One region of the Paenibacillus sp. S33 genome, then DNA from elsewhere that is predicted to be linked to it. Evidence: riboswitches for the same ligand, from Rfam matches in the RefSeq annotation. Region 1 holds a riboswitch; the other holds the start of a gene.
The links. Region 1 has a riboswitch for FMN ahead of ACWGXJ_RS06685 (DMT family transporter). Riboswitches for the same ligand answer to the same signal wherever they lie in the genome.
Positions count from the first base shown of each region.

Region 1 (12,441 bases):
TCTTCACTTAAACATAATACCGCCATCACTTCTGAAGCCGAGGTGATCAGAAAACCACTTTCTCTCACCGCCCCATTACCTGCCCCCAATCCGGTCACAATATTTCGTAAACTCCGGTCGTTCATATCAACAGCGCGTTTCCACACGATCCGCTCCGGTTTCAACCGCAAAGCATTTCCATGAAACAAATGGTTATCGATCATCGCTGCCAGCAAATTATGCGCTGCCGAAATCGCGTGAATATCACCTGTAAAATGTAGGTTAATGTCTTCTGCCGGAACAATCTGGGCTTGTCCTCCCCCGGTTGCTCCTCCTTTCATGCCGAAGCAAGGGCCAAGGGACGGCTCACGCAACGCAGCAACGGTTTTATGCCCCAGCGCATTCAGCGCCTGTGACAGCCCGATGGTTGTCAGCGTTTTTCCTTCTCCCGCCGGCGTGGGATTCATTGCCGTAACCAGCACCAGCTTTCCATTCGGGCGATCCTTTAACTGCTCCCACAGGGACGGATTCAGCTTCGCTTTATATTTTCCATACGTCTCCAGATGTTCTTCTTCAATTCCTGCTTCCTTGGCTACATCAATAATCCTCTTCATCTTTCGTTATGTACCCCCTGTTTTATAAGTCTGACCGATGGTGTCAAACCCTGTATCGTTTTATTTTACCAAAGTGTGCCGCTTATTGCGCTATGATTCATTTCATCGCAAGCGTTGCTATCATGTGAGTTATAAAAAAAGAGCATTCCCCGCCCGCATGGACTTTGGTGGATGCTCTTTTGATACGTCTCGTTTAACAAACAGCTCTCAATTTAACCTGCAAAGTTAGCAGCGTAATTTTCAGCAATAAATCCCTTAGAAATCAGGATAGCTTGGGATTTCTTAGTAGCAGGGCCATAGCCTTGGGACAACAAATCATTAATATGTAAGCGGTTATATATGAAGCAAAATACAAAGTTGGATGCCCCACTCGTAAGGATCGACACCAGAAAAATAATAACAGCCCACTTCCAATCCCCTCTAAACAACGCAGGAAAAAAACCAAAAAAGAGCGTAGTCCATGAAAAACCTACTTTGCGTTCCTTAATCATTCCAGTTTTATTTCTCAATTTAATCTTCATTTACCCCTTACCTCTCTTTATATAGTCTTTTAGAACTATATTAGATTATATAGGACAGAGGGAATAAATGGAACTCATTTCGTAAAATCATAAAATTCTCAAATACTCTCTAGTTTATAATGCTTTTCTAGCATTTCTTTAAAAACATCAACAGGGTACTTGTATTCGACTGTTTTGAAAACAATCCGGTTATTCCACTGGTTTTTTTCCAGCTCGCACCCATGCTCCATATCCAGTTCCTTCATGATAAAAATAATCTCATCTAAGGTTCTCATTACACTATGACTATTCGTCGTAGTAGCCAGCATCTGCTTGCCTTCCTGTATGTAGGCCTTTACGATCTGTTCATCAAAGCCTTCGCTGATCATAAATTCCTTCAAGGCTTGCATAAAAAGAGCTGGCAAGCTTTTGTACTGCGATTTTTTAATCCCAAAAAGCGTGATGCTTAAGCGGGATATATCATGCATAAACACTATATTTTTTCTTCGATTAAGTAAAAACATGCTGGCATGCCAACTATTCAAAGGCGGATAAATATCAACTTGAAGTGGTTCAGTCTCCCATTCCTTCAGCAGTTTTTGTGTTCCTCGTATGACAAACATCGTTGCTCTCCTTTATTGACGGTCCTGTACCGCAGCGTAATTCGACATACCTAATCTCTCATATGAGGCATGTCCCAGATATCATAACACCGTATTCCAAACATCGGATTATAAACTCTTTCAGTATAATATAGCGGAATCATAGATTACCAGACACATTAATTTTCTCTTTGGATATTTTTTATGGAAATCCCCTCCACTGCTCTATATAATTCAGGTACAGTTCGTCACGCGAGCTTAATCTAAAAATTAGGGGTGTTCCACACCTATGTCACAACATATTTTACTAATTGAAGACGATCTATCCATTGCCGAAATGCTACTCAAAGCACTCAGCAAGGAAGGTTACAATTTAACTACCGCCTATGACGGGGAAGAAGGGCTTCTTGCCTTTGAACGTCATACCTATGATCTGGTACTCGTGGATTTGATGATGCCGAAGGTGGACGGTATGGAGGTGATTCGACGAATTCGCACCCATAGCGCTGTCCCGATTCTGATTATGTCAGCCAAGGACAGCGACGTGGATAAAGCGCTTGGACTGGGCTTTGGGGCAGACGATTATGTTGCCAAACCTTTTTCAATGCTCGAAATGACGGCTCGTATTCAGTCCGCGATCCGCAGATCTACTACATATGCCCGTCAGCAACAACAGGAGGAACAGCCGCAAGCACAAGTTTTGACCTACGGCAGTCTGCGCATTGATTTTGATCATTTTACAGTCATACGCAATGAAAATGAAATTCAGCTAACAGCCAAAGAGTCCGATATTTTGAAGCTATTTGTAGCCAATCCGAACCGGGTATTTACAAAAGCCCAATTATACGGATTTATTTGGAAGGACGATTATATGGGCGACGAGAACGTGATTAACGTCCATATTCGCCGCCTGCGTGAGAAAATCGAAGAAGATCCCTCTCATCCTGTCCACATTAAAACGCTATGGGGCATTGGCTACAAATGGGAGAATGGCTGATATGAACATCGAAAACATTTCTGAATGGATTGTCGGCCTCATCATGTCAGTCGTTATAGTATGGCTTTGGCGGGAGCGTATGGCCTATAAGCGCAAAATAAAGGATATCCGAACCCTACTAGAGCGGATTGTGACGGTGAATCATGCGGAAAAGCTGCTATATGTCACAGGTGACGTTGAACTGCAACGACTCATGACGGAAATTAACCGACTGCTGGACTTGAATCTCAGAGTGTCTGCAGATTACAACCGTAGCCAAATCGCCATGCGCAAAATGATTTCGAACATTTCCCACGATCTCAAGACCCCGCTTACGGTTGTGCTTGGATATGCCGAGATGCTGGATGGCGATCCGACTATTTTGCCAGAAGAACGTATAAAGCTGCTATCCAAAATTCATCAAAAGACAAGCGAAGCGATTGAGCTGATCGGCAGCTTTTTTAGCTTGGCGAAGCTGGAGGCTAATGATACGGATATTCCACTGACTCGACTGGAAGTGGGAGAACTGTGCAGACGCAGCATTTTGGAATTTTATGACCTGCTGACCGCACAGGGATTTACTGTGCATATTGAGATCCCGGAGCACCCCATTCATGCCTTGGGGAACGAAGGAGCGATTGGGCGGGTGCTGAACAATCTGATCTCGAATGCCATTCGTTATGGGGCAGATGGACGGACGCTGGGTCTGGCTCTATTGGAACAGCAGGATACAGTGCGTATAGAGGTATGGGATCGTGGCAAAGGCATACAGGAAGCTGAGCAAGATAAAGTTTTTGAACGTATGTACACACTGGAGGACTCCCGTAATAAGGCGGTACAAGGCAGCGGATTGGGCCTTACGATTGCCAAACGCCTGGTTGAAACGATGAACGGAGAAATTCAATTGACTAGTAGACCTTATGAGCGGACAGTCTTCTCTTTTACATTGAAGAAAATCAACTATTAATCGAACTCAGCATTTTGCATAATTCGATTTGTGCTCAACTTAATAAATTTGTAAGAATCACGAAAGAAAAATGAACATTTCGCCCTTTATCCTTGAATTATCAGCAGTATACGAAGGGAGAACACCTATGACTTACGTAATACGTACACATCAGTTGACCAAGGCCCTGAAAGGCAATGAAATTGTAGCGGGAGTCAGTATGAATGTGCGCAAGGGAGAAACCTATGGCTTTCTCGGCCCTAACGGGGCAGGCAAGACAACGATGATGAAAATGATTACAAATTTAATCAAGCCGACTTCGGGTGAAATTGAATTATTCGGTGAGAAATTAACGCCAAAATCGTATCATCTGCTCGGACGGATGGGTTCGATTATTGAATACCCGATTTTTTATGACAGGCTGACGGCACAGCAAAATCTCGAACTTCATTGTGAATACATGGGCTACTATAATAAGCAGGCGGTTCGGGATGCCCTGGAATTAGTGAATTTGCGAAATGCGGATGACAAGCCAGTAAAGGATTTTTCGCTGGGAATGAAGCAACGTCTTGGGATTGCCCGCGCTATTGCAACTAAGCCAGAGCTACTCATTTTGGATGAACCCATTAATGGTCTGGACCCCGTGGGTATCAAGGAAATCCGCCAATTATTCCACATGCTATGCAAGGAATATGGGATGACTCTGCTCGTGTCCAGTCATATTTTAGCGGAAATAGAGCAGATTGCGGATACGGTAGGCGTGATTAATCACGGACGACTGATTGAGGAAGTATCGATGGAGCAGGTGCGGGAAACCAATACGGAATATATCGAATTTACGACCAACGATTGTAAAAAAGCGACCTACGTCCTCTCCCATCATCTGAATCTGAATAATATAAGGGTACTCAATGAACAGAGTATACGTATTTACGATTCAAATGTACCGCAGAAACAAATTACGAAAACGCTCATTTTAAATGATATAGAGGTGGATTCCATTCATCAGAAAAGCAGCACGCTGGAAGACTACTTTTTGCGCCTGTTAAACGGAGGTGATCTCCATGCTTAAATTGATGCAGTTGGAGGTGAAAAAATTTCATCTCGCGGGTTATATCCGATCAGCACTGATTGCCAATGCATGCATTCTTGGGCTGCTCTGTATTATCGCGCTGGACAGTCAAAGTGAAGGAATACCCGAATTCACACAGTACACTCAACTCTTGGATCTAATAGACAATTTTGTGAGAGCAACATTTATTGTATTTTCCTCTGTTTTGCTATGCCGCTTTATCGTCGGAGAATTTAAATCCAAATCGATTACGATCTTGTTTATGTATCCGATTCACCGTCAAAAGCTGATGATCGCCAAGCTCTTGGTTGTGCTGCTGTTTACATTCTTGTCTATTATTATTTCGGAAATAATCATTACGGCTGCTATTCATCTGCTCAACCAGTTTGTCTTGATTGTACCGGATAACCTTACTCTTTCCATACTGGGCCAACAATCAGCACGGACGCTGATCAATGCCGTTGCTACCAGCTTTATGGGATTGGTTCCGCTGTATATGGGGATGCGAAGATACTCTGTACCCACCACCATTGTGACCTCAATCCTGATTGTAGCATTGCTTTTCTCCAATAATAACGGCGCTACACTTAGCTCCATAGCCCCCGTGCAAATTGGCTTCTCTCTACTAGGAATGCTTGTGGCTTATGCGGCGATTCGACGTATTGAGTATAAGGATATTACCTCGTAATATGTAATTTCGTAGAGCGCTTTCAAAAAAAAGATGAAAATCCTTGTTAGATATACACACATTTTTCACTGGACTTCATTCTAAAACAGGTATATCCTATAGGAGAAATTAAAAAACGGAATAAGGATCTTCGGGGTAGGGTGAGATTCCCAACCGGCGGTATGGCTCATGGAGCTAAGCCCGCGACTCTGTATCTGGCAACAGGATACGGACTGATTTGGTGAGATGCCAAAGCCGACGGTAAAGTCCGGATGGAAGAAGATCGAAATATCAACATGCCGCGAAGTGGATGAATACTGCGTTATTAGTTTTGCAGCAACTTCATTTAACTTGCATAAAGCGGCAAGTTTATTTGATCAACCCCCGTCTTGCATGGCCTTTCGCCATGGACGGGGGTTTTTGTGCCACCGGTCCTGTATTCGCAAGGAGCTAATTGAGTATGAGTCAATCTTCTACTGTACTAACATCCAAAGGTTTTGATCGTAGCTCCCACATGAAAAGCGGTTTTTGGCTGGTCGCAATTGGAGCAGCCTTGTGGGGCGCAGACCCGCTGTTTCGTATTATTTTGCTAAAGTCATTTACTTCAACACAAATTGTACTTATGGAGCATGTGCTGCTCTTCCTCGCTCTGACACCGATGCTGTGGAAGCATCGTGAGGAACTCAAAGCGGTACGGCTTCGTCAAGTTTTCGCTATTTTATTCGTCTCGTGGGGCGGCTCGGCTCTGGCCAGCGTGATTTTCACTATGGCACTCAGCAATGGTGATTTGAATGCTGTACTCTTACTCCAGAAGCTTCAACCCTTGGTCGCTATTGTTCTAGCCCGTATTATTTTGAAGGAAATGTTGCCGCGTCATTTTGGATTATTAATTGTCGTCGCTCTGTTCGGGACGTATCTTCTGACCTTCGGTTGGTCGCTCCCCTTCGGACATGTTCGTGATTTTGTTCAGGTTGGTAGTCTGCTTGCACTCGGCGCAGCAGTGCTGTGGGGCGGTTCGACAGTCATGGGAAGTTACTTGCTTCGTTCAATGAAATATGAAACAGTAACCTCCCTCCGCTTCATGGTGGCGCTCCCTCTGCTGATTGTCCTCACCTCTGTAGAGCATGCGCCATGGAATATGCCTGCCGGTACATGGGCGGGCGCAGCTGTGATTATCAATCTGCTATTGCAGGCATTGCTTCCGGGTCTTCTCAGCTTGCTGCTGTATTACAAAGGCTTAAGTACGACCAAAGCGTCTTATGCTACGATGGCAGAACTGAGCTTTCCCATGGTTGGTGTCGTGATTAACTGGATCGCATTTCAGCAAATTGTCACTGTAGCGCAATTGACTGGTTTTATGCTCATCTGGATTACGCTCTTTATGATTTCACGTCAGCAAAAAAATTAACTGTTCAACGTCCCTTTCATGACTCACCCAAGCCAAATCGTGAAGATGCTTTTGCATCTCCGATTTGGCTTTTTTATGTATTCGTATTCATATAAAATATAGTTCTTTAGACCCATCTTTCAGAAAAAGTGTCTAAAACATGTAATTATTCTTCGTTTCTCAAAGATTACATCTATAAAATTAGTCGGTTTCTGTCGAATAAAACAATGTAGTGATCATCAGACACAGAGGAGCAAGGGCTATGACTAAAACAAAACAAACAGTTCCGTGGTGGAACAGGTTTCTCAAGCAGTTTTATTTAATGAGGACAAGATTAATAATATCTTTTTTAGCTGTGTTATTAATTCCGAGCGTACTTATCGGTTACTTTTCTTATCAGGGCGCTACGACGCAACTCAGTCAGCAAATGGGCGGTGCCGTGTACACGAATCTGTATCTGATCCGAAGCAATGTCAATCAGTATGTATCGCCCATTATGAAAGACGTTGACGTGCTATCCACTGAAATCCAATCTGATTCCATTGATTCCAACGAAGAGGCCCTTCAGAAAAAGTTGGATGTCATCGTCAAAGCTCATCCCGAGTTAGATGCTGCGCTCCTCGGCAATGCGGAAGGACAGTACATTCGTACGCCGAAAAAAAAGGAGGCTGATTATGATCCAAGGGAGAGAAAATGGTACAAAAACGCGATGCAGGAAAAGGGTAAAGTAGCCGTTAGTGTTCCAGCTGTCAGCGTCACGACAGGGAATTTAGTGGTTAATGTATCAAAAACGCTGGAGGACGGTCAAGGAGCTGTTGCCCTGGCTTTGAACCTGGACAAAATGAGTGAAAGTCTGCAGTCTGTTAAGATAGGTGAACGCGGAGGACTCATTATTGTTGATTCTGATCATAAAATTGTGGCTGGAGCTGGAACAGCCTTTAAAAATACAGGCAAAAAACCAACAGACATCATGGAGGGACTTCCCGAAGTGGCGAAAACCGCCGAAAATGATACTCCTTCCATATCACAAATTCAATTCATGAATCGGGACGTGCTGGCTTTTACAATCCAGGACCCTCTCACCGGCTGGAACATTATCGCACTGTCGGATCTGGAGGATTACAGTGATGCAGCCCAACCGATTCTGAAGCAAAGCCTGATTGTAATTGTTATTTCCATACTGGCCGCTACGATCATCATTGTGCTTATGGTTCGCTCGTTCCTGATTCCACTCAAGAAGCTGCAAGCAGGAACACGGATCGTCCGTGATGGAAATCTGACCGAACGTGTTAACCTATCCAGCAAGGATGAGTTCGGCGAACTGGCACAGAATTTTGACCAGATGACTCATTCCTTGCATACGATGGTTTCCGAGGTCAATCAAACGTCCTCCCGACTTGCTTCCTCTTCTCTGATGATCAAGGAAAGCACAGAGCAAACGACGGAGTCCGTACAACACGTAGCGGAAACGGTTATGGAATCCGCAGAAAATGCAGCCACCAGCGCCGAGGCATCCGAGCAAACCGCTAATGCCGTTGAAGAAATGGCCAAGGGTGTCAGCACCATTGCCGAATCAGCAAGCTCCATCGTGGATTCAGCAGGACAAACCGAGCATGATGTAGCTCAAGGCAGTCAAATGATCAGCCATGTGCGGACACAAATGGACCGTATTCTGGAAGCTGTAAGCCAAACGGCTAGCCTGATGGATGAGCTATCCCAGCTCTCAGACGATGCGAAGCAGATGAATACAGCTATTGCCGCCATTGCCAAGCAAACCAATTTGTTGTCTCTGAACGCGTCTATTGAAGCTTCCAGAGCTGGCGAAGCCGGGCGTGGATTTGCCGTAGTCGCTATAGAGGTACGCAAGCTGTCTGAGCAATCCAAGGAAAGCGCAGATTCCATCAGTCAGATCATTACTCAGATGCTCGATTTGATTCAACGCTCCACCGCTACCATGAACGGTAATGTTCGTAACCAGGTAGGTGAAGGATTACGTATTAGCCAAGATGCAGAAGGTGCATTTACGAATATTGAACGCTCTACATCTCATATTGTGGAACAAATACAAAGTGTGTCGGCTGCAGCTGAACAAATCTCAGCCAGTACAGAGGAAGTTTCGGCTACTGTAACCCATTTGGCAAGTCTGTCTCGCAATTCGGCGGACAGTTCGCAGACAACATCTGCTGCCGCTCAGGAGCAAATGGCGGCCATGGAGGAAATCGCATCTTCGTCTCAGGAGTTGTCCAACATGGCCCAGGATTTGCAACAGCTGGTTAAGCGATTTAAGATTTAAGTTACACATCGTATCGTTGCAATTTCATGCAAGTAAGAATGAGCGGCAGTACATCTAATGACTAACAAAAGCCTTCGTCCGTATACAAATTACGGGCGAAGGCTTTTTCCATGTAAGTACTTGGGGTGATTTCTCTCTTGCTTACTTATAGGGTCATCTGACCGGTTAACTGACGGCGTCTATCTCCTTCGGGGTCATGCTCCATTTTAATATCCTGATGGAAAATAGCTGTAGTCCGCTCTTCCCTGTCGTACATCGGCCAAGCCTCCTCGGACAGCACAGGCTTCCCATCACGTGCAAAAGCAACCCATGCCTGCTGCATAGCTTGAGCGAGCTTCTGCATCGACGGTTGAATCTCTAATCCAAGCTTACCTAGCAGCTCCAGATTATCGAAAACAAACGCAATTTCGGCACCGTGAACCGCTTGTCCAAAGGTAGGATGTCCCGGCAATGTCCAATCAAAACGATACATCCATACAGGCGCATGCGCCGACTGCGCAACAGCAAGAGCCAATGCAGGACGCCAAAAAAATAGATCAGTCAACATTTGTGCCTGTCCCTCAATCGTAACAGGAAATGGTTCTATCAGGTCGCCGATGTCTGACATGCCCGTCATCATTTCCAATGCCTGACTCGCTGTTGACTTGTTCATTAGATGGGATTCTTTTCGGATGAAATAGGCCCCCTCATGCAAGTTCGTTCCAATCAAAACGGATACCTGCTTTGCTGAACCTTGCGCGATTGCAGACAGCGGTTCATCTGGCAAGGTCACACCGTCCACGACGGGTTGATAGATCATCGCCAGCCCTGGTCCGATGACTTCATGCGTCTTCGCCATAGCTAGCATCAGCGCATCTGTCGGCAGCGTAAACAACCGTTCTGGATGCTGAGTGTCCACACCCAGCTGCTGCAGATACACAGCCGTCACTTGTTCGGCCTGTGAGGTTGGCAATACCTGCGACGCACCGCTCTGCAAAATCGCACGCTGGAACAGTCCCTCAGCGGCTGGCATCGCCAATAAAGCGGCAATACTCATCGCGCCTGCCGATTCACCGAACACCGTTACTTCGTCCGGGTTACCGCCAAAGGCAGAGATGTGATCCCTAACCCATTCCAGCGCAGCGATCTGATCCAGCAGTCCCGCATTAGAGGTCAGGCCATCTCCCTTTGGAGTCAGATGCAAAAATCCTAACGGCCCCAATCGATAATTGATCGTAACAACCACAACATCGCCATTCTTCGCCATGCGTTCCCCGTCATATAAAGGTATAATCCCGGACCCCGTGACAAAGGCACCGCCATGAATCCACACCATCACCGGACGTCCCTTCTCAGGAGCCTTCGAAGCAGGTGTCCAAATGTTCAGGTATAAGCAATCCTCTGACTGCTCAGGCGGTTCCACCAGATTTCCAGTCATACTTTCAGCGGATGGCATAGGTTGCGGACAGATTGGCCCAAAACTCGTCGCAGCCCGTACACCCTCCCAAGACTCCAAAGGCTGGGGCGCGTGAAAACGTAGTTTTCCAACAGGAGGCTGTGCATATGGGATACCTTTCCATACATGATATCCATTCCCCGTTTCCCCACGTAATTGACCTAAACGAGTATGTACTGTAATACTCTCCATCATGAAGCCTCCTTTATTTCGTATCTTCAACACAACGGTATAATATCAATCTTTACATATCTCTATTATACCCTTTGCACACGGCCAAACCAAAAAATACCGGAAGCACTTTTGCGCTCCGGCATTTTTATAAACAAGATAGAGAAATAGCGATTAATCCCGAACTTCTTCTTTGGGAATCAGCTTATAAATTTCTTCGCTTTCCATAGAGTCAATTAGTCGGTCTAGCCACTTGTAATAAGCGACAGCCTGCTTCATTTTCATACGATCTTGCTGAAGAATCGCCTTAAATTCCTCGTACTCTTCACCCTGATTCATCAATCTGTCCAGCTCATCAATGGCTTTGCGCAACACCAGTAAATTTGTTTCTACCGCTTTTCTCCATTTAATAGCGAAGAAGTCAGTGAAGGTTTGATGCCAGTCATATTCGACTTCATACAAGTCTTTGCGTGAGCCCTTGCTCCAAACCTTATTTACCATTTTCAGATCCAGTAATGTTCGAACTCCTGTACTCATGCTCGTTTTGCTCATTTCCATTTCACGGCCCATCTCGTCCAGCGTCATCGGTTTATCCGCAAAGAAAAGCAAACCGTACAAATGCCCCGCAGACAAAGTGATCCCATACAGGTCCATGTTTTTACCTATAGCTTCTATAACACGTTTGCGAATTTTTTGCAGCGAAGCCTGCTGCTCATCACCTAACTGGTACAAGCTCATGCTTGCAACCTCCTAATTTTAGAGCATTTTGCACAACCTAGTATGAACGATTTACCCGTAAAAGATTAGCTTTGACGCAATGTATGAAATCTTTCAATTAATAAATGAAATGTTTCAAAAACAAAGCTTCTGTCTATATTACAACAGCATGGATCGTTCAAAATCATAATTCGCAAAATTGCTAATGATAGTAAACTTTTAAAATTATGGATATACATAAATCTTTTTCTTATGGTTATATTTCATTGTCTATTTTAAAAAAAGCACTATCGGTTGTAAAGTTCCGAATGTTTGAGCATTCTAAAGAACGAAGGAGCATATCAGAGGAAACTTTGTACAGTTTTTTCTGTACGTACTTTATGAACAGTTTTTTTGTTTGAAATGTAAGCAATGCTTCTGTTACAATTAATTTTGTCATTAACCGTTCAGGATGTTCAGAATTATGATTTTTATACTCAATCCTTAATGCAACAAGGGGTTAATACCAAGCAAAGTATAGAAAGAAGAGGTGTATGTATGACGATTTTGGAAGTCAAAAATGTCAGCAAACTCTTTGGTCCTCACGCAGAGCAAGGTGTTCCGCTCCTGGAGCAAGGCTGGGGCAAGGAAAAGTTGGCCAAAGAAAAACAGATTACTGTTGGTGTCAATAAGGCCAACATGGAAATTAAGCAAGGTGAAATTTTCGTAATTATGGGGCTATCGGGCAGTGGCAAGTCCACTTTGGTGCGAATGCTAAATCGCTTGATTGAGCCTACCTCCGGTGAAATTCTGGTCCACGGCAAAGATCTCCGTAAGATGAACAAAGAACAACTTCGCGAAGTTCGTCGTAAAACCATCAGCATGGTTTTTCAAAAATTCGCCCTGTTCCCACATCGGACTGTATTAGAAAATGTAGAATATGGTCTTGAAATTCAAAAGGTAGAAAAAGCACAGCGTCAGGAAAAGGCGCAACAAGCGCTGGAACTGGTTGGTCTTAAAAACTGGGGCGATAAAATGCCCGATGAATTGAGTGGCGGTATGCAGCAGCGTGTCGGCCTGGCACGGGCGCTGGCTAATGACCC
Region 1 covers NZ_JBSIEZ010000001.1:1,432,611-1,445,051, reverse strand. Annotated here, with positions in the region: gene ACWGXJ_RS06720 (formate--tetrahydrofolate ligase) at 1-593, opposite strand, end outside; gene ACWGXJ_RS06715 (hypothetical protein) at 806-1,114, opposite strand; gene ACWGXJ_RS06710 (DUF6933 domain-containing protein) at 1,213-1,716, opposite strand; gene ACWGXJ_RS06705 (response regulator transcription factor) at 1,985-2,692, shown strand; gene ACWGXJ_RS06700 (sensor histidine kinase) at 2,694-3,638, shown strand; gene ACWGXJ_RS06695 (ABC transporter ATP-binding protein) at 3,766-4,689, shown strand; gene ACWGXJ_RS06690 (ABC transporter permease) at 4,682-5,377, shown strand; FMN riboswitch at 5,500-5,644, shown strand; gene ACWGXJ_RS06685 (DMT family transporter) at 5,817-6,764, shown strand; gene ACWGXJ_RS06680 (methyl-accepting chemotaxis protein) at 7,006-9,036, shown strand; gene ACWGXJ_RS06675 (carboxylesterase/lipase family protein) at 9,182-10,663, opposite strand; gene ACWGXJ_RS06670 (GbsR/MarR family transcriptional regulator) at 10,817-11,380, opposite strand; gene ACWGXJ_RS06665 (quaternary amine ABC transporter ATP-binding protein) at 11,897-12,441, shown strand, end outside.

Region 2 (12,441 bases), 1.8 Mb from region 1:
GCCATGAGTAGTCCCAAGAATCGTTGGGATTCGGTGCTTTTTTCAGTTCTGTTTTTACGATACGGGCAAAAGTTGGATTATGCAGCGCATAAGCAGTAAGTCGGGCCATATCATTGGCTGAGGAATAATGTCCCTCGGCATCCAGCCCGTGAGGATTAGCAAAATGTGTGTGGCTTAGCCCAAGCTGAACCGCCTTGTCATTCATCAAATGGACAAATCCCTCTTCCGTCCCCCCCACATGCTCAGCAATGGCAGAAGCGGCATCATTACCAGAACGGAGCATTAAGCCGTACAGCATATTTTCCAGCGACATTTGTTCACCCATTTGCAGAAAAAGCGAGGACCCTTCTTTGGCATACGCGGTTGGACTCACCTTTACCCGGTCCTGCAAGCGTCCATGTTCAATGGCCACGATTGCAGTCATAATCTTGGTCAGGCTGGCAATACGTAGCTCCCGGTCACCCTCGGTAGAATAAATGATTCTTCCTGATGTGACATCAATTAAAGAAGCAGCCTGTGCATGGGTTCCTAATGCGGGCGGCGCTGCTTCTGTTTTTATCGCTCCCCGAACGGGCTGTGGACTCAGCAACGTAAGCGGCAATGACAAAATAAGCAGAAGCACCAGCGGCAAAACAAATGCGCGTGCCTTATTCAAAAAATAGCTGTGGTCCGCGTGAATGTGTTGCTTTTTTTTAAACATTTGGATTCCTCCGGTTTTGAGCAAGTCTTGTACCATTCTATGTCCAAGCTGTTCAAAGTATGTCCACCTTTATAACAGAAAATTCCTTTACGGGACAGCCATTAGCTGCTCTCTTTTTGCTTTCTTTCTGCATAAACCAAGCAACTTGCCCTCCCGAGTACATATATATTAGTTAGCAAAGTTAAATATGGATCGGGGGTTACATCATGCTGCGTCTCCAGTTTGAAATGATTTTAAGATCGCGGATTGTAGAGTCCGCAGAAGCATTGCATCGAAGCAGTGTATCCTTTGCCACTTTTGCTACCGCACGTTGCAACCAGCAATTTTGGGATTTAACGGAAAAGGGTGGTTTTCAGATTAAAGCAGGTGTCACTCCGGCAGAGGGGATCAGAGACATTTTTTTAAACGGTCATCAATACGCTTTTGAATGTGCAACAGCTATGGTTATTGTGCTGTACAAAGGAGTGCTGGATTCCATTCTGGTAAGTGAGTTTAATCGGATTTTTGCAGATATGCTGCTGTATGACTGGCACTATGACAGTGACCTCAGGCTCATACAGCAGCAAGGGAGTCATAAAGCAGCTCCTGGCGATATTCTGTATTTCAACAATCCGGATGTGTCGTCTGAAACATTGGAATGGAAAGGTGAAAATGTCGTTAAGCTGAAGGAAGACTTGTTTTATGGACATGGGATTGGCATCTTGCCGGCGAAGGGTATTATCGATTCCCTGAATCAACATCGTCGGCCGGAAGCCACGGTATCTGCTTATTTGACGAATGAAGTGGTCTATCCGGACTTCATCTACTTATCGCAGTTCGCTACCGAAGGAATTCGGAAAAATGAATTGTCGCTGCATACTTTGTATCACCAGGAATACAGTCACCGTATACATGCTGTCATTGGGGGAAGGCAGTATATTCTGGGATAGGACCAAGTGTAAGCAGAAAAGAAGGTATTCCTTAGCCTATACTCGGCTTTGGGATACCTTCCGGAGAGAACGCATTTCATTTCCAATGACTTTTACAAGTAAGCCGGTCCAGAATTACTTTGATCAATATTAATATCTACAGGTACCTGTGGAGGTGGAGTCTGCACGTTGCCGCCTGTATTCTGGAAGATAGACTGAACCTTATCAATCAGGTATGGGGTAGAGTCAATGAGTTTCTCAATCAGATGCGTTTGATTGTCCAATGGAACGATTTGTGCCCCCTGTTTGCCAACAACCAGAAAAGCAATGGGATGAATAGATACACCACCACCGCTACCGCCACCAAAAGGATGAACTTCCTTCCCGCTATGATTACCGGAAGCCGAGGAAGTATGAAGTGCCTCTTCGTCTACGTTAAAATCACTTCCCCCGGCAGCGAAACCAAATCCTACCTTACTGATTGGCAAAATAACGGAACCATCGGGTGTTTCCACCGCGTCTCCCACAATCGTATTCACGTCTACCATGGCTTTGATGTTTTCCATTGCGGTTTGCATGAGCCCTTGAATCGGGTGATCTGACATGATTAATTCCTCCTCTGCTTATCTCAAGCGTAGATTGCCTTTTCTTTCGCTATTGTGCGCAAGGGTTCAAGGAAATATGTATGTCATCCGATTCGGTTATGTCTTAATCTGGAGGACACTGAAATCCCAAAGTTCAGAAAGATTAAGTTTCACCACACTTCATTGTTTATCTTTCATTGTTAGCTTGAAGATCTTCATTTTTTTTGAAAAAAACCCGCTTCCATGCCTCGGGTCCACCCGGAACGCGCCATATGCGGTAAGCTAAGATGAGCATGGAGAAAATTAAATAGCCGAGCGATACGTTTGCTTCACAGTTCAAAGTGGTGGTAAAACGCAAGCGATCCACCCAATACGGCACAACATACAGCTTAGGGGTACAATCCATGCGCACAAAGCTGGAAGCAAAACCGATCAAGGTCGTTTTTAATCCCCACAAAATACCGGTTGAGGTAGCTGTATAAGCCGCGTCAGCAAGACTAATGTTGGTGGACCACTCCATTTTGGACATCGTCACATGTGCCAATGTATGTCGCAACCATCGATTGAAGGATTTCGTTCCCTTGAGCAAAACCCGTATATCATATATAAATTGCTTGATTTTTTCTGTATCAATATTACCGCTATCCACGGAAGCATCCGTTTTATGTATGTTTTTGTTGCGATCAAGCCGATAGAGAAGCCCTTTTTTCAAACCTGTTATGAGAATGGCCGGAACATCGTAATTTATTTTAATCATCCCGTATAGAAATCTGATCTCTAGATGCGCCCGATCATCATTGTCATGTTTGGCAATATCCAGCTTCAATCGAATACGAGAGAGCAGAATAGCCAGCACAAGTAATATAACGACGATGATGGCGATACTGATCCATTTCCACACTGGCGAGTCCTCCCTACCTTTTTGCTATAAATATCATGGCAAAAATAGTATGACCGTTCGCCGGAAAATCATGCATCTTAAATACCAACAGCCAGCCCCTAAATACTTGAGGACTGGCTGTCTATTTGAAATTTTACATAAGTGAGCCGCAAGATCCGGATGAACTTTATTGGGATTCAAGATCCAGATCGTTGGCTGCAGGCTGGCTGCTCTCCAGACGCTCGAACAATAATTGAGTCTCTTCCTCCAAATTGTCCGAATCTTCGAACAACTCCGGTTGTGGTAGTTCTGCCAAAGAGCCCAGACCGAAATAATCCAAAAATGATTTCGTCGTTCCGTACAATATTGGCCGTCCGATGGCTTCAGCTCGACCTTTCTCTTCAATGAGCTCCTTGTTGACCAGTGTATGTATGGCCCGCTCGGATTTGACCCCCCGAATCTCTTCGATTTCAACTCTTGTAATGGGCTGGCGGTAGGCCACAATGGCCAGCGTCTCCAAAGCAGCTTGAGACAGTGAGGCACGTGCCGGAGAGTATGCGAGCTTTTCAAAGTAAGGTGCATGTTCGGATAAAGTTGCAAGCTGATAATGACCGGCAATACGGACAAGTTGCAGGCCTCTTCCCCCCTGCTCCATGTCCTGCTTCATATCTTCCAGGCACTGTTCAACCAGCTCTTGCTGCTGCTCTACAATGTCGGCGATCTGCTTGGTGGACAACCCTTCCTCTCCTGCGAGAAACAGCAGTCCCTCAATAATTGATTTCAGCTTCAGATAATCCATTAACCCGTAAATCCCCTCTCCACTCCATTACAATATCATCGAAAAGCTTCTCCTGATAACAGAAAATTTGCTTCATTTTCATCAGTTCAAGGATAGCCAAAAAGGTCACAACCACTTCATGCCGATACATATCCTCATGCATCAGCTTAGAGAACAGCAGCCGTCCTCCATTCCCCACCATCTCTAAAGCTCCGATAACTTGCCGGATACGGTCCTTGACTGAAATTTCGTCCCGATGAACACGAGTTACCGTCGTACGTCGTTCTGCTTTGCGCAAAGCACGCTGAAAGGCCGCGACCAAATCGCTTGCATGCAGCCCATGTACCGGATTTACGGGTTCAGTAGGCAGGAATGCGCTTAGATCTTCTGGCTCCTTGCCATAAATTAGACTCCGCTCCCACTCACGTTCACTTAGATGGCGAGCAATCCCTTTATATTTACGATACTCCACCAGCTTGCGGACCAGTTCCTCACGTGGATCATAATCCTCTTCCTCATAAAAATCCAAATCGTCATATTCCATCACAGGTGGCTTGGGAAGCAACAATTTACTCTTAATAGATAAGAGCGTCGCCGCCATCACCAGAAACTCGCTCGTAATGTCCAGTTCCAGCTCCTGCATACTGTGCAAAAAAGCCATATACTGATCAGTAATATCGCTAATCGGGATATCCTGAATGTCGATCTCGGCTTTATCAATCAGATGCAACAGTAGATCCAGCGGACCCTCGAATGTTTCCAGCTTGTAATTTACGACTGTCAATGTGCTTCCCCCTGCCTTACTCCAATCATCATTCAACAATACCTTTCCCTATAGCACTTATGCTCTACGTTATCAATCCCTCTTTCTGTAGTATATACGTCATCGCCTTGCTTAACAATCCAATCCCTTTTTCACCTTGCAGTTTATAGCGTTCTATTCAGCTATTCCTATAATTAAAATTGCTTGCCGAGATTGGCCATTTCAATCGCAGCCAATGCAGAATCCCAACCTTTATTACCAGCCTTCGTACCTGCTCGTTCAATAGCCTGTTCAATGTTTTCTGTAGTCACTACACCAAAAATAACGGGCACTCCCGTTTTCAGGCTGCTCGCTGCCACACCCTTGGCCACTTCATTGCAGACGATATCATAATGTGAAGTAGAACCACGGATGACCGTACCCAGCGTAATTACGGCATCATATTTGCCACTTGCAGCCATTTTTTGTGCAATCAGTGAAATTTCAAATGCACCCGGAACCCAAGCTACATCAATTTCATCTTCCTGTGCACCATGTCGTTGAAGTGCGTCAATTGCGCCGCTTAACAGCTTGCTCGTAATAAACTCATTAAATCTGCCTACCACAATACCATATTTTAAACCGTTCGATACGAGATTACCTTCTAGAAAACGTGCCATGTTTAATCAACCTCTCTTAGTTTAATTATTTAGGGACTTCGGACAATACTTCAGATTACTTGGAACCAAGATGTATTTTTACAATGACAAACGACGACGGTAGTCCACCAAATGCTGAATACTGATCAGCTTCAATTGATGTCGCTTGGCGACCACTGCCAGATCAGGCAGGCGGGCCATTGAGCCATCTTCCTTTATAATTTCGCAAATGACCCCAGCAGGCTTGAAGCCACTGAGTCGGGCCAGATCAACAGCCGCTTCAGTGTGACCAGCACGCTGCAAGACACCACCATCGCGAGCAATCAGCGGGAACATGTGACCAGGCTTGCGGAAATCACTGCCTGTAACTGCTTCGTCTGCCAAGGCGCGTACAGTCAAGGAGCGCTCGGCCGCTGAAATACCCGTTGTTGTCTCCATATGATCTACCGATACCGTAAAGGCAGTACCGTGGAAATCTGTATTTTGCTCTACCATAGGATGCAATTCCAAGGCCTCGGCTCTTTGTCGTGTAATTGGCACACAGACCAACCCGCGACCTTCTGTAATCATGAAATTAATGACCTCAGGCGACGCTTTTTCAGCCAAAGCGATAAAATCGCCTTCATTTTCGCGCTGTTCATCATCCACTACAATAACAACTTTACCGTTTTTTAAGTCCTCCAACGCTTCTTCGATGGAATCCAAACGAATCTCTTCGTCATGTTCCAACTCGCCATGCTCTATGACGTTTGCCATTGCACTTGTTTGGCTACCTCTATCCATAACACTTTCCTCCTTATGTCTTGTGCCACGAATGCTCCTAAACAGGCTTACCCTTCAATATCAGGCAAAGCCGTGTTTCGCCAAATAGTCCAAACTGAGAGGAGCTTCTTCTACTCTCTCCGCCTCCGCTGCACCTCTGTAATTTAAAAGCTGTTCTACATATTTGCCCAAAATATCGCATTCGATATTGACGGTATCTCCCTCACGTTTGGCTTGTAAGGCCGTTTCGGATAAGGTGTGGGGAATAATGGATACGGCAAAGGTATCTCTCGTACGCTGTGCGACTGTGAGGCTGATACCATCAATTGTGATTGACCCTTTGAGAAGAATATATTTAAATAATGTTTGATTTTTAGGCTCAATTTCGAACACAACTGCATTCTGATCTGATGTTACCCCGCGAATCGTTCCCGTCCCGTCCACATGTCCTTGCACGATATGTCCTCCGAACCTTCCGCTCGCCGCCATCGCTCGCTCCAGGTTGACTCGGCTGCCTGATCTCAACTCTTTCAGATTACTGCTGCGAAAGGTTTCCGGCATCACATCAACCTTAAAGTCTTTCGTACCGATCTGTATCGCCGTCAGGCAAACGCCATTCACTGAGACACTGTCTCCTATTTTCAAATCGCCCAACACCACGGAACCCGAAATCCCCAGCACCATCGCTTCACCGCTTTTGGAAATAGTTTGAATGCGACCCACTTCCTCGACCAATCCGGTAAACATGCCTTCACTCCTTTCCACTACATTTCAGTTTATCCCTAATTCATCAGCTATAAGCGCAAAAAACCCCCAGTTCGGATTCAATCCGTCATGGGGGTGATGAGAGTCACATTTGTAGTATACAAGCGCAGTTCATATGCATCTTAAGACGACATGAAATCATAGGTTTGCCAATAGAAAGCATGACTGAGGATACAACCAAATACGCTCTGAACACCATCAAAAAGAAAGCTTAAGCAAGCTATCGCCCGATGCTGTCCTACAACGAAATAAGCCGTACGCACAATTGAGTATGCTAAAAATCGGCACATGTCACGTCATGCACATGCGCTTCGTATCCTTCTCCCATCCAGACTATACTGTCGGTCCCGGATTTGCACCAGGTCCACCTTCTGCCGATCATTCAGCATCCGGGTCACGGACTAAGCCATGCTGTTTCTCACAAAAACGATCCACAAACATGTCATCACCGCCGGTGGGGAATTTCGCCCCGCCCCGAAGGATCTTGCTCTTATTTAATTGAATTAACATTAAACTTGTTACGTATATTAGCACCGACTTCTAAAAAAAGCAAGTTATCTAATAGAAGCTCCTGCTTTGGTTTTGACATATTGGCTGGAGAGTTCTTCAAACCAGGTTTTATCATTCATATGAAGCGCCAAGTCAATCAGATCGGCCAGTTCCTCGACTCCCAACTCTGTTGCATGATCAAAGGTAATTACGGCTGAAGCAACCGGTCCCCGTCCTTCCTCAGAACATGCTTCATAATCCAGTCGCACATCAACATGTCCGTCAATAAACTCGCATTTCAGAAAATAAATAATTTCGCACATTAAAATGGGGCGTACCTGTGTTTCTAACACGCAATCCATCACCTTGGCAGAATAATGCTGGTTCGTCAGCGTGAATTTGTGTTCTGTCGCTGCCAACGAAGCCCGTCCAAAATCATCCGTAAACTTTAGCTCCACTGGCTTGATGTTCATAACCTTAGGGATCTGCTTCTTTATAATTTCGATTATTTCAACTGTATTCAGCTTAATCATTACCTGCACCTCATTGCATCTTAAAATTCAGAAGAAAACTTTTTAACGTGCCTCTTATAGGCCTCCACTCCTATATCGGAAATCATTACCTGTTTTTTTATGCTTCAACCCATAAACGACAAAAAAGATTCTTTGCGCAATAAACGCAAAGAATCTTGATTGAACCACTACAGTAACAGCGGCTAACAATGTTAATCGATGATTATGCAAAAAACGTAATTATAGCTCTGAAATTTCATGTTTCTTTTTCAGGATAGTCCAGCGACGCTCAATCTCCTGCTCAAAGGTAGCCAGCGTAGCCTCCTCCTTGAGAAGATGCTTCGTTTTACCCATTAATTTCAACCATTCAGCAGCTGGAATCCGTTTTCCCTTGTCTTCCGGATTGTACGTAATCGTCGTACTGCCTTGCTCTATTTCGTACAAAGGAAAGAAACAAGACTCGACTGCAGCGCCCACAATGCTGGTGCCCAGTCTGTCTTCGGATTTCCAATTCAGCGGGCAGGCGCACAGGATCTTACCATAGGCCGTACCCACGTTGTTCGCATACCATTGAGCCTTGGCTGCTTTGCGCAGCATATCCTGCGGATGACTTTCAGCTGCTGTAAAAGCATACGGAATGTTACAAGCAGCCATGATTTGCACGGTATCCTTGTGATGTCCTTGCTTTCCTTTTTGCATTTTCCCTACACCCGACGTACTGGTCATGTGACCAACCGGAGTGGAGTATGATTGCTGTGAACCTGTATTCATGTACCCTTCGTTATCATATTCCAGCATGATCAGCCTATGATTGCGCAGAGCCGCACCAATGGCAGAACCCATACCTATATCCATCCCACCGTCACCACTGATCATGATAAAGGTCGGGTCGTCCGACATTTCAATTTCATTACGGCGCTTCATTTCCATATAAGCTTCCAGCGCTCCTGAAAGTGTAGCGGCCCCGTTTTGAAAAAGATTGTGGATCATCGGTTGTTTGTGTGATGTATATGGATACCCTGTCGTCGTCACATATACGCAGCCTGTCTGGAACAACACGACAATATCCCCTTCAATACCTTTGAAAAACAGTTCCAGCGCAGACAATGCCCCACATCCTGGGCAAGCCCCGTGACCTGGTGTAAGACGGCGTGGTTTGGTTGTCAACGACCGCAGGGGTGGTACCTTGACTTTGAGCTTCCCGGTCGCCTCGTCCGGCGTAACCTGAATCAGGCCCGTACGGTATGCATTGCCACGTGGCGGCTGCATAACTTGCGGCATCACCTTGTCCGGTGAACCCGGATTAATACCGTAATAATCAAAGGGCTTCTCCGCTCGTCCGGCCTCTGCCGCCTCAATCGCAAGCTGGAAGAACGCCTCTGCATCTTCCGCATAAAAATCCTTGCCGCCCAAGCCAAAGATACGGCTCAACACGAGTGTCCGATTCAGTGGATCCTCCTGCAAGGCCGCCTTAATTTCATGCGTTAAATTCCCGCCGTCTGCCCCATACGAGTCTGCACGTTCACCTACCAGCAGCGCCTTGACATCACGTAATGCTTCCCGCAGTTGTGCGGCTGGGAACGGTCGGATGATATTCGGACGTATCACACCAGCTTTAATCCCGCGCGCACGGAGTTGATCCGCCACATCCTTAGCCGATTCAGCCGCCGAATTCAACAGGAATACCGCGACCTCAGCATCCTCCATTTGATACAGATCTAAAATCGGGTATTCCCGACCGGATAAAGCGGCATATTCTGCTGCTACCTGCTCATATACTCCTTCTGACAGCTTCAGTGCTTCGGACAGCTGAACATGATTATTCGTCAGGTCATCACCATTCATATGCGCACCTACGGTAACAGGATGATCAAAATCAGTAATATTCGGATAATTTAAGTTCGGGTTAGGACCTACAAAACCGCGCACGGTCTCAGCATCTGCAAAATATTGCACTTTACGTTTTTGATGGGACGTATAAAAACCGTCATATGCAACCATTACAGGTAGCCGAACATCGCTATGCTCTGCGATTTTTAGTGCCATGATGTTCATATCATACACAGCCTGTGGTGTACTTGCCGTCAAAATGACCCAGCCTGTATTCAAACCATAGTACAGATCCGAATGATCCCCGCGAATATCCAAGGGACCACTGACAGCTCGTGTCACCAGATTCATAACCATTGGAAAACGGGTACCTGACTGAACAGGTAACTGCTCCAGCATGTACAGGAAACCTTGCGAACTAGTGGCGTTCACAACCCTCGCTCCCGCTGCGGCAGCTCCATAACAAATCCCTGCCGATCCGTGTTCTCCGTCTGCTGCAACCAGCTTAATATTATGCTGACCTCTCGTTCTCATCTGATCCAAATACTGCGCTACCTCAGTAGATGGAGTAATCGGGAAATATCCCATCATATGATAATTAATCTGCGCAGCCGCCGTAGCTGCCATTTCATTACCGGATTCGAACGTTGTCACTTGCGCGGCGCCTGTCTGTTTGAGTTCTTCCTCCAGTTTTGCCATTACGCACGCCCTCCTTCATATACCGGAAATTGGTGGGCAACTCGATTCCGTTCCGCCCATCCCCATTGCTCCCGACGCGAGCTTAATGCCCCCGATGGGCAAATATCTACACATTTCAGACATCCTTTGCAATACTGGTAATCAATCCCTTGCAAAAATGGCATCATTCTTCCGCGTTTGTCAGCTTGCTCTTCCCATACAAAACAGTAATCCGGGCAAATCGAATCACACTTGGCACAATGGGTACATTTATCAGCTTCATATTCAGGCACATACCCCTGACGTGAACCACTAACATCTCTCGTCATGCTGTTTCCCTGAGTTGCAATAACGCCCCCCAGTAGTTGCGTTTCGTATCCCATCAATGGCTGCGGACGTTCAAAAACCCGATCCTCTGCGTCATCAGTAACTGGATATACGTGCAGTTCCATTTCCTCATAACCACGGTTAAATGTACGGAGATTAGGTTCCACTAACAGTGGATTTTTCTTTTCAAAGGTACTGCGTATAACCGATCTCATCGCTTCCGGGTCCAGGAAATCACAGACACGGAACAAGGCACCGAGCATGGACGTATTTAGTTTGGTCCGCTCTTCCAGTGCGATGCCCATCGCATCCACCACCGCTAGTGTACCGGATACCAGTCCCAAATCAGCCCGTATTTCTTCTGCTGGACGCGTGGAATTAACCACTACAATCCCATCCGCTGGCAGTCCGCTGATTACATTTACCGTTTTGTATAACGTTTCATGGAAAATGCCTACCACATGCGGTTGCTCAATCGGACTGTGATCCCGAATATCGACCTCCGGCTCACAGAAGCGGACGAAGCTTTTAACCGGAGTTCCCTTTTTTTCCGAACCGTAGGACGAAAAATTTGAAGCATTCAGCCCCAGACCAAGCACCCCGGTTTCGGCCAACATTTTGCCAGCCAGATTAGCGCCGAGTCCACCAATGGATTCCAGCCGGATTTCAAAAAATCCGAGTCGATTTGTGCGCGTTAAAATAGACAATGTGATAAGCCCCCTTCTTTTCCAATCCTTACTGAGTTTGAATACTCATATAAAATAAATGGAAAATGCATTCTTATCGAAAGGCTATCACAACACTTACTTTTCGAATGTGATCTAACGCACTGTAATGCCTACGTGATTGCGAAAATCAATAAACCGTCAAACAAAAGACAACAAAAGCCGCCCTGTCCAAAGACAGAACGGCTTAGGTGCAACGCTATTTGAAAAAGATCATGTAATTAACGGTAAAATTACACGTCAAATACTTTAACCTCTTTCATTTTGTCGCCTTGTTTTACAGCATCAATGAATTCCATACCTTTGGTTACTTTACCAAATACAGTATGTACTCCATCTAAATGTGGTTGTGGAGCGTAGCAGATAAAGAATTGGCTGCCACCTGTGTTGCGACCTGCATGAGCCATGGACAGAACGCCTTTGGCATGCTTTGTTGTATTCGTAGCTGTTTCACAGTCAATCGTGTAACCAGGACCGCCTGTACCGTTACCGATTGGACAACCACCTTGAGCAACAAAGCCCGGAATGACACGGTGGAAGCTCAAACCGTTGTAGTAACCGCTGTTTGCCAGCTTTTCAAAGTTAGCAACGGTGTTTGGAGCTTCTTCTGGGAAAAAGTCAATTTCAACGATACCGCCGTTTTCAAGATCTATTCTACCTTTTTTCATTGTTTGTATCTCCTTTTCAACCTGTTTTGAGAACTAAATAACATCAAGTTCCAGTTTACTATGAATTGCCGCGCTTAGCAAAGTCTTGTCCAAAAAAAAGAGCCATTGTCCCCGGTGTATTATTACCGACTCAATGGCCTGCATGATCTTACAATTCTAAAATCAGGACGAAACGGTAATCTTGGCGTTGGGCTGAACCACTGGACTAGCTTGATCACGAATCAAGCGCTGTGGCACAACATCGTTGCGTACGATATCTTCGTAGGTTTCCCGACGCACTACCAACTCGGCCTCACCGTTGTTGACAAATACAACTGCTGGTCGACGTATTCGGTTATAATTACTCGCCATGGAGTAATTGTAGGCTCCGGTTGAGGCAACAGCGAGCAAATCGCCGCTATTTATACGAGGCAGCTCTACATCCCAAATCAGCA
Region 2 covers NZ_JBSIEZ010000001.1:3,246,476-3,258,916, forward strand. Annotated here, with positions in the region: gene ACWGXJ_RS14950 (D-alanyl-D-alanine carboxypeptidase family protein) at 1-700, opposite strand, end outside; gene ACWGXJ_RS14955 (protein-glutamine gamma-glutamyltransferase) at 907-1,629, shown strand; gene ytfJ (GerW family sporulation protein) at 1,722-2,213, opposite strand; gene ACWGXJ_RS14965 (DUF2953 domain-containing protein) at 2,380-3,093, opposite strand; gene scpB (SMC-Scp complex subunit ScpB) at 3,260-3,871, opposite strand; gene ACWGXJ_RS14975 (segregation and condensation protein A) at 3,840-4,634, opposite strand; gene ribH (6,7-dimethyl-8-ribityllumazine synthase) at 4,808-5,272, opposite strand; gene ribB (3,4-dihydroxy-2-butanone-4-phosphate synthase) at 5,351-6,034, opposite strand; gene ribE (riboflavin synthase) at 6,095-6,760, opposite strand; FMN riboswitch at 7,091-7,264, opposite strand; gene ACWGXJ_RS14995 (IDEAL domain-containing protein) at 7,333-7,800, opposite strand; gene ACWGXJ_RS15000 (thiamine pyrophosphate-dependent enzyme) at 8,020-10,308, opposite strand; gene ACWGXJ_RS15005 (2-oxoacid:acceptor oxidoreductase family protein) at 10,308-11,321, opposite strand; gene ACWGXJ_RS15010 (peptidylprolyl isomerase) at 11,573-12,007, opposite strand; gene lysA (diaminopimelate decarboxylase) at 12,170-12,441, opposite strand, start outside.
Region 2: another riboswitch for FMN. It lies ahead of ribE (riboflavin synthase); the one in region 1 lies ahead of ACWGXJ_RS06685 (DMT family transporter).